2 regions of the Nonomuraea sp. CA-143628 genome follow, and region 1 is predicted to be linked to the other one. Evidence: predicted binding sites of a transcription regulator. Region 1 holds the regulator's gene; the other holds the start of a gene.

Region 1 (4,978 bases):
GGCCGGGCGGCGCAGGCCGTACACGAGGCCAAGAAGGCCGGTTTCGAGCATGTCAACCTGGACCTGATCTACAGCACGCCCGGCGAGTCCGACGACGACTGGCGGGCGTCACTGGAGGCGGCGATCGCCGCCGAGCCCGACCACGTCTCCGCCTACTCGCTGATCGTGGAGGAGGGCACCCGGCTGGCCGCCAGGATCAGGCGCGGCGAGTTGCCGATGCCCGACGATGACGTGGCCGCCGACCGCTACCAGATCGCCGACGCGCTGCTGGCGGAGGCGGGCTTGCGCTGGTACGAGGTGTCCAACTGGGCCACCGACGACGATGCACGGTGCCGGCACAACTTGCTCTATTGGACCGGCGGCGACTGGTGGGCCGCCGGCCCCGGCGCGCACAGCCACGTGGGCGGCACCCGCTGGTGGAACGTCAAGCATCCGGCCGCCTACGCCCAGCGCCTGGCCGCCGGCACTTCGCCCGCGCACGCGCGCGAAGTGCTCGCCGACGACGACCGCGACGCCGAGCGCCTGATGCTGGAGCTCCGGCTGGCCTCCGGCTATCCGCTCGCCGACGTCGCTCCGGGCGCGCGTACGGCCGTCGCGGTGGCGCTGGGCGACGGCCTGCTGGAGCCGGAGCCGTTCAAGGCGGGGCGGCTGGTGCTCACCCTGCGCGGCCGGCTCCTGGCCGACGCCCTGGTACGCGATCTGCTCGGCTGACCATGCGGATGGAGATGGCCTTGGTGCGCGATCTGCTCAGTTGCCCTGGTTACGGGCTCAGCTGACCATGCGGATGGCGATCGGGTAGCGGTAGTTCTCGCCCTTGTTGGCGGCGACGGCGGCCTGGATGTGGAAGATCAGCGACACGATCCAGATGATGGGGAACAGGAAGAGCCCGATGATGAGGACCGTCAGCAGGCCCGCGACGACGTAGCCGATGAACATCGTGATCTGGAAGTTCAGCGCCTCGGCCGACTGGTCGCGGACATAGGGTGACTCGTCCCGCTTCATCAGGTAGATGATCAGTGGGCCGATCCAGGAGACGAGCAGGCCGAGCAGATGGGCCAGCATGGCCATCGTGGTGTCGTCGCTGCCCGGCCGCGGACCATAGACGCCGGGGACGTGCGGCGGACGCTGCTGCGGGGCCGCGTAGCCGTAGCCGGGCTGCTCGTAGCCGGGCGGCGGCGTGGGCGGCTGCCCGTAACCGTAACCGGGCGACTGTCCGTAGCCGCCAGAACCAGGCTGTCCGTAACCGTAACCAGGCTGCGGCCCCGGCCCAGGACCGCCCTGAGGGGCGGAACCGTACGCGGGCTGGCCGCCATACCCAGGCGCGGGTCCCGAGCCGGGCTGACCGCCATACCCAGGCTGACCGCCATACTCGGGCGCGGGACCGGACTCTGGCTGAGCTCCGTAACCAGGCGCGGGACCCGATCCAGGCTGAGCCCCGTATCCGGGCGTCGGACCGGAGCCGGGCTGGGCGCCGTACTCCGGTTGCCGAGGAGGTTCGGGGTTGATGTCCGACTGTGAGATGCGCCGCGTCGCATCATCGTCCGGCGGCGGCTGCGGGGGATCCTGGCTCATGGTGCCTCCGTAACGAAGTCGATCAGTTCCTCGACCCGGCCGAGCAGCTCGGGCTCCAGGTCCGTGAATGCCGAGACGGCGCCGAGGATGCGCCGCCACGCGTCGGCCGGCTCCATCCGCCAGCCGAGGGCGGCGATCACGCCCTCCTTCCACGGCACCCCGCGCGGCACGTCGGGCCAGGCCGGGATCCGCAGCACGGAGGGCTTGACCGCCTGCCAGATGTCCACGTAGGGATGGCCCACGACGAGCACGTGGGGTGAGGTCACCTGAGCGGCGATCCGGCTCTCCTTGGAGCCCGGTACGAGATGGTCGACCAGCACACCCAGCCTACGCTCCGGCGACGGGCCGAACTCGGCCACGATCGCGGGCAGGTCGTCCACGCCCTCCAGGTACTCGACCACGACGCCCTCCACCCGGAGGTCGTGGCCCCAGATCTTCTCCACGAGGGCGGCGTCGTGGACGCCTTCCACGTAGATGCGGCTCTCCTTGGCCACCTGGGCCCGCAGGCCCTCGACGGCTATCGAGCCGGACGCGCTCCGCCTGGGCGCGACGGGAGCCGTGGCGGCCGGCCGTACGAGCGTCACGACCTTGCCGTCCAGCAGGAACGCGGCGGGCGCGAACGGGAACAGGCGGCGCTTGCCGAAGCGGTCCTCCAGCGTGACGGCCTCCTTGTCGCAGGCCACCACGGCGCCGCAGAAGCCGCTCTCGGCGTCCTCCACGACCAGATCGAGTTCGGCGGGCACCTGGGGGATCTTGCCCTTGCCCGGCCGCCGCCAATTTCCCGCTAGAACATCGCCCTCGTACACACGGGGACCGTAGCAAATCACCCGCCCGCCGCAAGGCGCTTGCGATGAGCGCTGCGCCGGGTCACCACCATGATCGTCACGATGACGGCGGCCAGCACGCCCAGCCCCGGGATCACCAGCAGCGCCACCACACCGCCCACCAGCCCGCCCGCGGCGCCCGCGGCGGCGGCGAAGTCGCGGCCGACGCCGAAGCGCGCGTTCACCTGCTCCTGGGTCGTGCAGGTGAACTGGTAGTCGCCCTTGACCGGCGCGTTGACCACGAGGACGAGCTGCCACTGGGTGCCGTTGACGGTGACCCGCTCGATGCCCGACGTCTTGGCGAGCTTGGCCTGACCGGGACCGCCGTCGATCCGGCACATGTAGTGGACCTGGCTCGCACTGGCGAGATAGACCACCGGCTTGTCCGCCGGGTCCAGCGGCACGGTGACGGTCTGGCCCGCCGCGAACGTCTTGGACGGGGCCACCGCGCCCACCGTGTTCAGGATGCCGCTCACGAACAATCCCACCCCGGCCAGGCAGGCGAGCAGCGCCAGGCCCCAGGCGACCGCGATCGACCGCAACCGCGGTCTGATCAACTTCGGGTCAACCTGCGGGCCGAACCGCTGCGGCGTGCCGTAAGGTCCGGGCTGGTACGGCTGCGGCTGCCCGTAGGGGCCGGTCTGGTACGGCTGTTGGCCGTATTGCGGCGGACCCTGCTGCTGGCCGTATTGCGGCGGACCATATTGGGGCGGCGGCGGGCCGTACTGGGGAGGTTGCCCCTGGTACGGACCCTGTCCCGGCGGTGGACCGTAGGAGGGGGGCTGGGAGTCATCGGTCATATCGGCCAGTGTGCGCCCTATGGGCGGCCACTCGCTAGCTCCGGTGTTATCGCACCTTGTGGGCGGGAGCCGTACACTTGGCACTCGGGAACACAGAGTGCTAGACCTGTCGTTTCCCGAAAGGCAGAGGTAGGAGGTGAGCGCGTGCTCGACGATCGGAAGCTGGCGGTGCTCCGCGCCATTGTCGAAGACTACGTGTCCACCAATGAGCCGGTGGGCTCCAGGGCGCTCGCCGAACGCCACAACCTGAAGGTCTCCCCAGCGACGGTCAGGAACGACATGGCCGCCCTGGAGGAGGAGGGTTACATCACCCAGCCGCACACCAGCGCGGGCCGCGTGCCGACGGACAAGGGCTATCGCCTGTTCGTCGACCGGCTCTCGCAGGTCAAGCCGCTCTCCGGGGCGGAGCGCCGGGCGATCGAGACGTTCCTCGCCGGCGCGGTCGACCTCGACGACGTGGTCACCCGCACGGTGCGGCTGCTCGCGCAGCTCACCCGGCAGGTCGCGGTCGTGCAATACCCGACGCTGACCCGCTCGACGGTCAGGCACGTCGAGCTCGTGCCCCTGCACGACCGGCGGATCATGCTCGTGCTGATCACCAACACGGGCCGCGTCGAGCAGCGGGTGGTCGAGCTGCCCGAAGTGGTGGAGGACACCCGCATCGCGCACCTGCGCGCGGTGCTCAACGCCTCCCTCGACGGCTGCGGCCTGGTCAACGTCCCCGATCAGGTCGCCGACCTGCCGGAGCGGCTGCCGGTCGAAGACCGTCCCGTGGTGGCCACTATCCTGTCGGTGCTCCTCGAGACGCTGGTCGAGCGCCATGATGAGAAGATCGTGTTCGCCGGTGCGGCCAACCTCGCCGGGGCCGACTTCTCGACCGGGCTGCGCGACGTGCTCGAAGCACTGGAAGAGCAGGTCGTGCTCATGCGGCTGCTCGGCGAGACTTCCACAGACACCCCGTCCACGCTCACCGTGCGCATCGGCTCGGAGAACCCGTTCCTCCGTGGCACGTCGATCGTCGCAACCGGGTACGGTTCTGGCGACAACGAACTGGCTCGGCTAGGCGTGCTAGGCCCCACGAGGATGGACTATCCCGTGACAATGGGCGCCGTGCGCGCGGTGGCACGCTACGTCAGCCAAATCCTGGCTGCATCATAAGAGGTCGATAAGTGGCAAACAGCGACTACTACGCCACCCTCGGGGTGCGCCGTGACGCCAGTCAGGAAGAGATCAAGAAGGCCTACCGCAGGCTTGCCCGCGAACTCCATCCCGACGTCAATCCGGACCCCGCGACCCAGGAGCGGTTCAAGGAGATCACGCAGGCCTACGAGGTGCTGTCCGACGCCAACAAGCGTCAGATGTACGACCTGGGCGGCGACCCCTTCGGCGGCGCCGGCGCGGGTCAGGGAGCGGCCGGCTTCGGCGCGGGCTTCCCGTTCAGCGACATCATGGACGCCTTCTTCGGCACGGCCGGGGGCGCGCGCGGGCCCCGTTCGCGGGCCAGGAGAGGGCGCAACGCGACCATCCGCGTCGAGCTCGACCTGCGCGAGACCGCCTTCGGCACCACCCGCGAGCTGGTCGTCGACACGGCCGTGCTCTGCGAGGTCTGCCAGGGCGCGGGCGCCGCGTCCGGCACCCACCCCGACACCTGTGACATGTGCAACGGGCGCGGCGAGATCTCCCAGGTCACCCGGTCGTTCCTGGGCCAGGTCATGACCTCCAGGCCGTGCCCCCAGTGCGGCGGCTTCGGGACGATCATCCGCCACCCGTGCCAGGAGTGCT
Region 2 (4,978 bases), 3.1 Mb from region 1:
ACGGCGCTGAGCCGCCACCAGCTCGACCGGGTCGGCGAGCCGGGCCGCGGCGGCCGCGGCGAGCTTGAGATGGAACTCCGCCAGGTCCGGTTTCGGCCAGCCCACCTCGGCCAGCCAGGCGGCCACCCGCTGCTGCCCGGCCGGCGTCAGCTCATAGACCTTGCGCTCGGGCCGCTCGGGCAGGCCGTCCGTCCGCTCACAGACAACGAGCCCGGCCTTTTCCAGCCGGGCCAGCGTCACGTAGATCTGACCGCGGTTCATCGACTCGCCCAGCGGGCCGAGAGTTCGCTGCAGCCGAGCGTGCAAGTGGTACCCGTGCGACGGCTCCTTGGCGAGCATCGCCAGCACTGCGTCCTGCACTCCATCCCCCCTAACGGTTAGCCAATAGATAGCGGTTAGCCGTGGGAGGTGTCAAAACGCTACATCTGGTGATCTCCTGGACCGGCCCGCCGCCAACGGCCCGTTCCTGTAACTGTTCCAGGGGGTCTACAAGCGCATGAGGCACGACGGCACGCCGAACCAGGCGCCTTCGTCGTCAGCGCCTGGACGGTGGTGGGGTTGGAGCGGTTACGGACTCGCCTGCAACGCAAGAGGGCCGAAGGGGTGCCCGGCCCACAGCTCGCGGGAGGTCTCCTCCGGATACGCTGCGATGTCGGGTTTGGTGTCGATGATCCAGGTGTGCTGGTTCTGCGGCTCGTACGCCGGCCAGCCCGGGTCTCCGGTCGTGGCGAAGGCGATCCACGCCGCTCGGACCTGGGCCGACAGCTCGGCCGCGGCCGGGGGCGGATCCTGTCCGATCAGCAGTCCCGCCGAGCCGGCGGTCAGGTTGCCGAACGTCAGCGGCAGGCCGAGCCCGTGGCAGGCGCCGAGGAGGTCTCCGCCCATGCCGGGGGCCGGCCAGGTCAGCTCGTACAGGTGGGCGCGGCCGTGCCTCTGGCGGGCTTCGGCCAGGCGTACGGAAGGCATCCGGAACAACCAGTCGGAGTACACCAGCTCGTACAGCCGCTCCTCGTCGGCACCCGAGTAGGCGGCCCGGTATGCCTCCGGGTCCGGGGCGAGCATCCGCAGCGCGGTGTCCGCTCGTTCGGCGGTGATCTGGCCGGTGTCGCCACTGATGGCCATGAACAGCCGATATTCGTCGCGGGTGTGACCCACGATCAGCTCCACCTCGTGCGCGGCCCCGTCCGCCAGTGACCGCCACGGCACCTCGGGCAGCACCTCGCCGTCCACGACCGGTCCGAACGGTGTCCGAACGTACGCGGCCTGGCCCCACCGCGGGTAGTCGCCCGTCTTCTCCGCCATCGCGTCCCCGGCCTCGATCAGCCGCTCCGGCGACAGGCGGGCGAGTTCGTCCGCGAGCGGGGGCAGGCCCAGCTCACCGGCTACCGCGACGGCGATGTCGGCGGCCAGCTCAGCGGAGAAGAACATGCCCGGCACGCTCTGCGCGATCGCCCGGTGGAACAGGCCGGCGGCGCTCGGCATCGTCATCAGCGCCGCGATGCTCCCGGCGCCGGCGGACTCTCCGAAGGCGGTGACCCGGTCCGGATCGCCGCCGAAGGCCGCGATGTTGTCCCGCACCCAGCGGAGGGCGGCCACCTGGTCCAGGAACCCGCGGTTGGCCGGTGCCCCGTGGAAGTGTCCGAAGCCCTCGGCGGAGACCCGGTAGTTGAAGGTGACCACGACGACGCCGTCCTGGGCGAGCACGCGGCCGTCGAAGAGGGGGCTGCCGGACCACCCGTACATGTAGCCGCCGCCATGAATCCACACCATCACCGGCAGCCCGGCGGCGCCCAGATCGGGGGACCAGACATTGACCGTCAACCAGTCGCCGTCGGCGTCGTCCGTGCTGGAGGCGCCCAGCAACCTGGACTGCGGTGGCGGCGGGCCGAACGCCCCGGCCTCGCGTACCCCGTCCCACGCCTCGGCCGGCTCCGGCGCGGCCAGCCGCAGGGCGCCCACCGGCGGGCGGGCGAACGGCACACCGCGGAAGACGGCCACGCCGTCCTCCAGTCGCCCGCGCAGCCGTCCCGTGCCCACCCGGACCTCTGGGTGTGCGGATCCGATGACGCTCATGGCACGCTCCTCATCCAGGAAGTGCCGGCTCCCACGGCCAGGCGCGGCCATCTTCGCCCGAACCGCGGGTTCGCCGCACCTCGTTATTGAGCGGGTCACTGCAACGTCAGCCTCGAGGGCGCGGCTTCCAGCCTTTAGGGCCGAGTCCGTTCAGGTGGCGCGGCGGGAACGACGCAGGACAGGGCGCCGCGCAGGATCGCGGCGAAGGATTCCGTGTTGCCGGGCTCGAGCCAGCGTCGCCCCGCCACCCGGATGGCGGCGGCGACCGCGGCGGCTGTGACGGCGGGGAACAGGTCTCGCTGGGGGTCGGTGCCGGTGCGGGCGGCGATCGCCTCGGCGAGCGGGCCTTCCGCCATGGTGAACGCCCTCAGGGCCTCGCCCTCCAGCTCGGGCGTCGACATGATCATGCGCAGGCCGGCCTTGTCGGGCTCAGGGTCGGTGTAGAGCTCGATCACGGCCGCGATGACGGCCTGGTCGAGCGGCTCGCCGGCGGGCCGGGCGCGCAGCGCCTGCCCCACGCGGCCGGCCTGGTCGGCCTGGAAGGCGCAGATCGCCTCCGCTCTGCTGGAGAAGTAGTTGTTGTACGTACGGGATGAGACTCCCGCGGCCGTGGCGATGTCATGGACGCGCACCAGGGCCAGCCCGTGAGGGCCCTGCTCGATGGCCAGGCGCAGCGCGGCGTGGCTGATCGCCTCTCGGGTGGCCTGCTTGTTGCGCGCCCGGAGGTCGGGGGCGTCGTCGTTCATGGGAGCGACCCTATCGGATGATGCGCGGCACGCACTAGGTGCGTGACGCGCAAGTTGTGGGTAGAGTGCGACGGGACGCCTGGCACTCGCCCCTGGAGAGTGCCAACCGGCGGGGTGTGCCGGGACGGCGAGGTCCGCCTGTCGGCGGGCCGTCCGTCGCGGGCGCCGTCCCGGACAGCCCCTATCGAGAGCAGGAGCAGGAATGGCTTCGAAGATGATCGCGTTCGACGAGGACGCCCGGCGCGGTCTCGAGCGCGGCATGAACCAGCTGGCCGACGCGGTCAAGGTGACCCTGGGTCCCAAGGGCCGCAACGTCGTGCTGGAGAAGAAGTGGGGCGCTCCCACGATCACCAACGATGGTGTATCCATCGCCAAGGAGATCGAGCTCGAGGACCCGTGGGAGAAGATCGGCGCCGAGCTGGTCAAGGAAGTCGCCAAGAAGACGGACGACGTCGCGGGTGACGGCACCACGACGGCCACCGTGCTCGCCCAGGCGCTGGTGCGCGAGGGCCTGCGCAACGTCGCCGCCGGCGCCAACCCGATGTCGCTGAAGAAGGGCATCGAGTCGGCGGTCGAGCGGGTCAGCGAGGAGCTGTCCAAGCTGGCCAAGGACGTGGAGACCAAGGAGCAGATCGCCTCCACCGCCTCCATCTCCGCCGCCGACCCCGAGATCGGCTCGCTCATCGCCGAGGCGATGGACAAGGTCGGCAAGGAAGGCGTCATCACCGTCGAGGAGAGCAACACCTTCGGCCTGGAGCTGGAGCTTGCGGAAGGTATGCGCTTCGACAAGGGGTACATCGCCCCACTGTTCATCACCGACTCCGACCGGCTCGAAGCCGTCCTGGACGATCCGTACGTGCTGATCGTCAACGGCAAGGTCTCCGCCAATCGGGAGGTGGTGCCGCTGCTCGACAAGGTCGTGCAGTCCGGCAAACCGCTCCTGGTCATCGCCGAGGATGTCGAGGGCGAGGCCCTGGCCACCCTGATCGTCAACAAGATGAAGGGTGTCTTCCGGTCGGTCGCGGTCAAGGCTCCGGGCTTCGGCGACCGCCGCAAGGCCATGCTGGGCGACATCGCCACGCTGGCCGGCGGCCAGGTGATCTCCGAGGAGATCGGCCTCAAGCTGGAGAACGCCACCCTCGACCAGCTGGGCCGCGCCCGCAAGGTCGTGGTGACCAAGGACGAGACCACCATCGTCGACGGTGCCGGTGACCCCGAGCAGATCGCCGGCCGGGTCAACGAGATCCGCGCCGAGATCGACCGGACCGACTCCGACTACGACCGTGAGAAGCTCCAGGAGCGGCTGGCCAAGCTGGCCGGCGGCGTGGCGGTCATCAAGGCCGGCGCGGCGACCGAGGTCGAGCTGAAGGAGCGCAAGCACCGCATCGAGGACGCCGTTCGCAACGCGAAGGCGGCCGTCGAGGAGGGCATCGTCCCCGGCGGTGGCGTGGCGCTGCTGCAGGCGGGCGCCAAGGCGTTCGACAAGCTCGAGCTCAATGGCGACGAGGCCACCGGTGCCGCGATCGTGAAGAAGGCGCTCGAGGAGCCGCTGAAGCAGATCGCCGTCAACGCTGGCCTTGAGGGCGGCGTCGTGGTGGAGAAGGTCCGCAACCTGACCCCGGGTGAGGGCCTCAACGCCGCTTCGGGCGACTACGTCAACATGTTCGAGGCGGGCATCATCGACCCGGCCAAGGTGACGCGCTCGGCGCTGCGGAACGCCGCTTCCATCGCGGCGCTCTTCCTCACCACCGAGGCGGTCATCGCCGAGAAGCCCGAGACGACCTCTGCCGCCCCCGTCGGCGGAGACATGGACTTCTAGGCCGGATCTTCGGGTGGGACCGCTCAGCATTACCTGGTCCCACCCGGAGCGCTGCTCGCCCGGTGAGCCGTCGGTGAGCGTGCGGTGAGCCACTGCCGCCACTGTTGAGCCATCGCCGGATCCGCCAAGGGCCGGCCGCTGAACGAGGAGCAGAGATGAACAGTCTGACCGGCAAGACCGCGCTGGTGACCGGAGGATCGCGGGGAATCGGCCGGGCGGTCGCGCTGCGACTGGCCGCCGAGGGCGCGCTGGTCGCCGTCCACTACGGCGACAACGCCGACGCGGCCAAGCAGACAGTGGCGCGGATCGAGCAGGAAGGCGGCCGGGCGTTCGCCGTGCA

The links. Region 1 encodes HrcA, which represses chaperone genes, less so after heat shock. Its sites were predicted from a motif close to TTGGCACTCTCNNNNNGAGAGTGCCAA; they were not measured.
Region 2: the regulator HrcA is predicted to act here: its motif matches at 2,899-2,925, upstream of groL (chaperonin GroEL).

Annotation. Positions count from the first base shown of each region.
Region 1 is NZ_CP192072.1:10,051,847-10,056,824, reverse strand. Features, by position in the region: gene hemW (radical SAM family heme chaperone HemW) at 1-711, shown strand, start outside; gene ACQP2T_RS45555 (DUF4870 domain-containing protein) at 769-1,572, opposite strand; gene ACQP2T_RS45550 (DUF3097 domain-containing protein) at 1,569-2,378, opposite strand; gene ACQP2T_RS45545 (hypothetical protein) at 2,396-3,196, opposite strand; gene hrcA (heat-inducible transcriptional repressor HrcA) at 3,341-4,354, shown strand; gene dnaJ (molecular chaperone DnaJ) at 4,366-4,978, shown strand, end outside.
Region 2 is NZ_CP192072.1:6,926,595-6,931,572, reverse strand. Features, by position in the region: gene ACQP2T_RS31755 (PadR family transcriptional regulator) at 1-360, opposite strand, end outside; gene ACQP2T_RS31750 (carboxylesterase/lipase family protein) at 568-2,073, opposite strand; gene ACQP2T_RS31745 (TetR/AcrR family transcriptional regulator) at 2,208-2,819, opposite strand; gene groL (chaperonin GroEL) at 3,022-4,638, shown strand; gene ACQP2T_RS31735 (SDR family NAD(P)-dependent oxidoreductase) at 4,794-4,978, shown strand, end outside.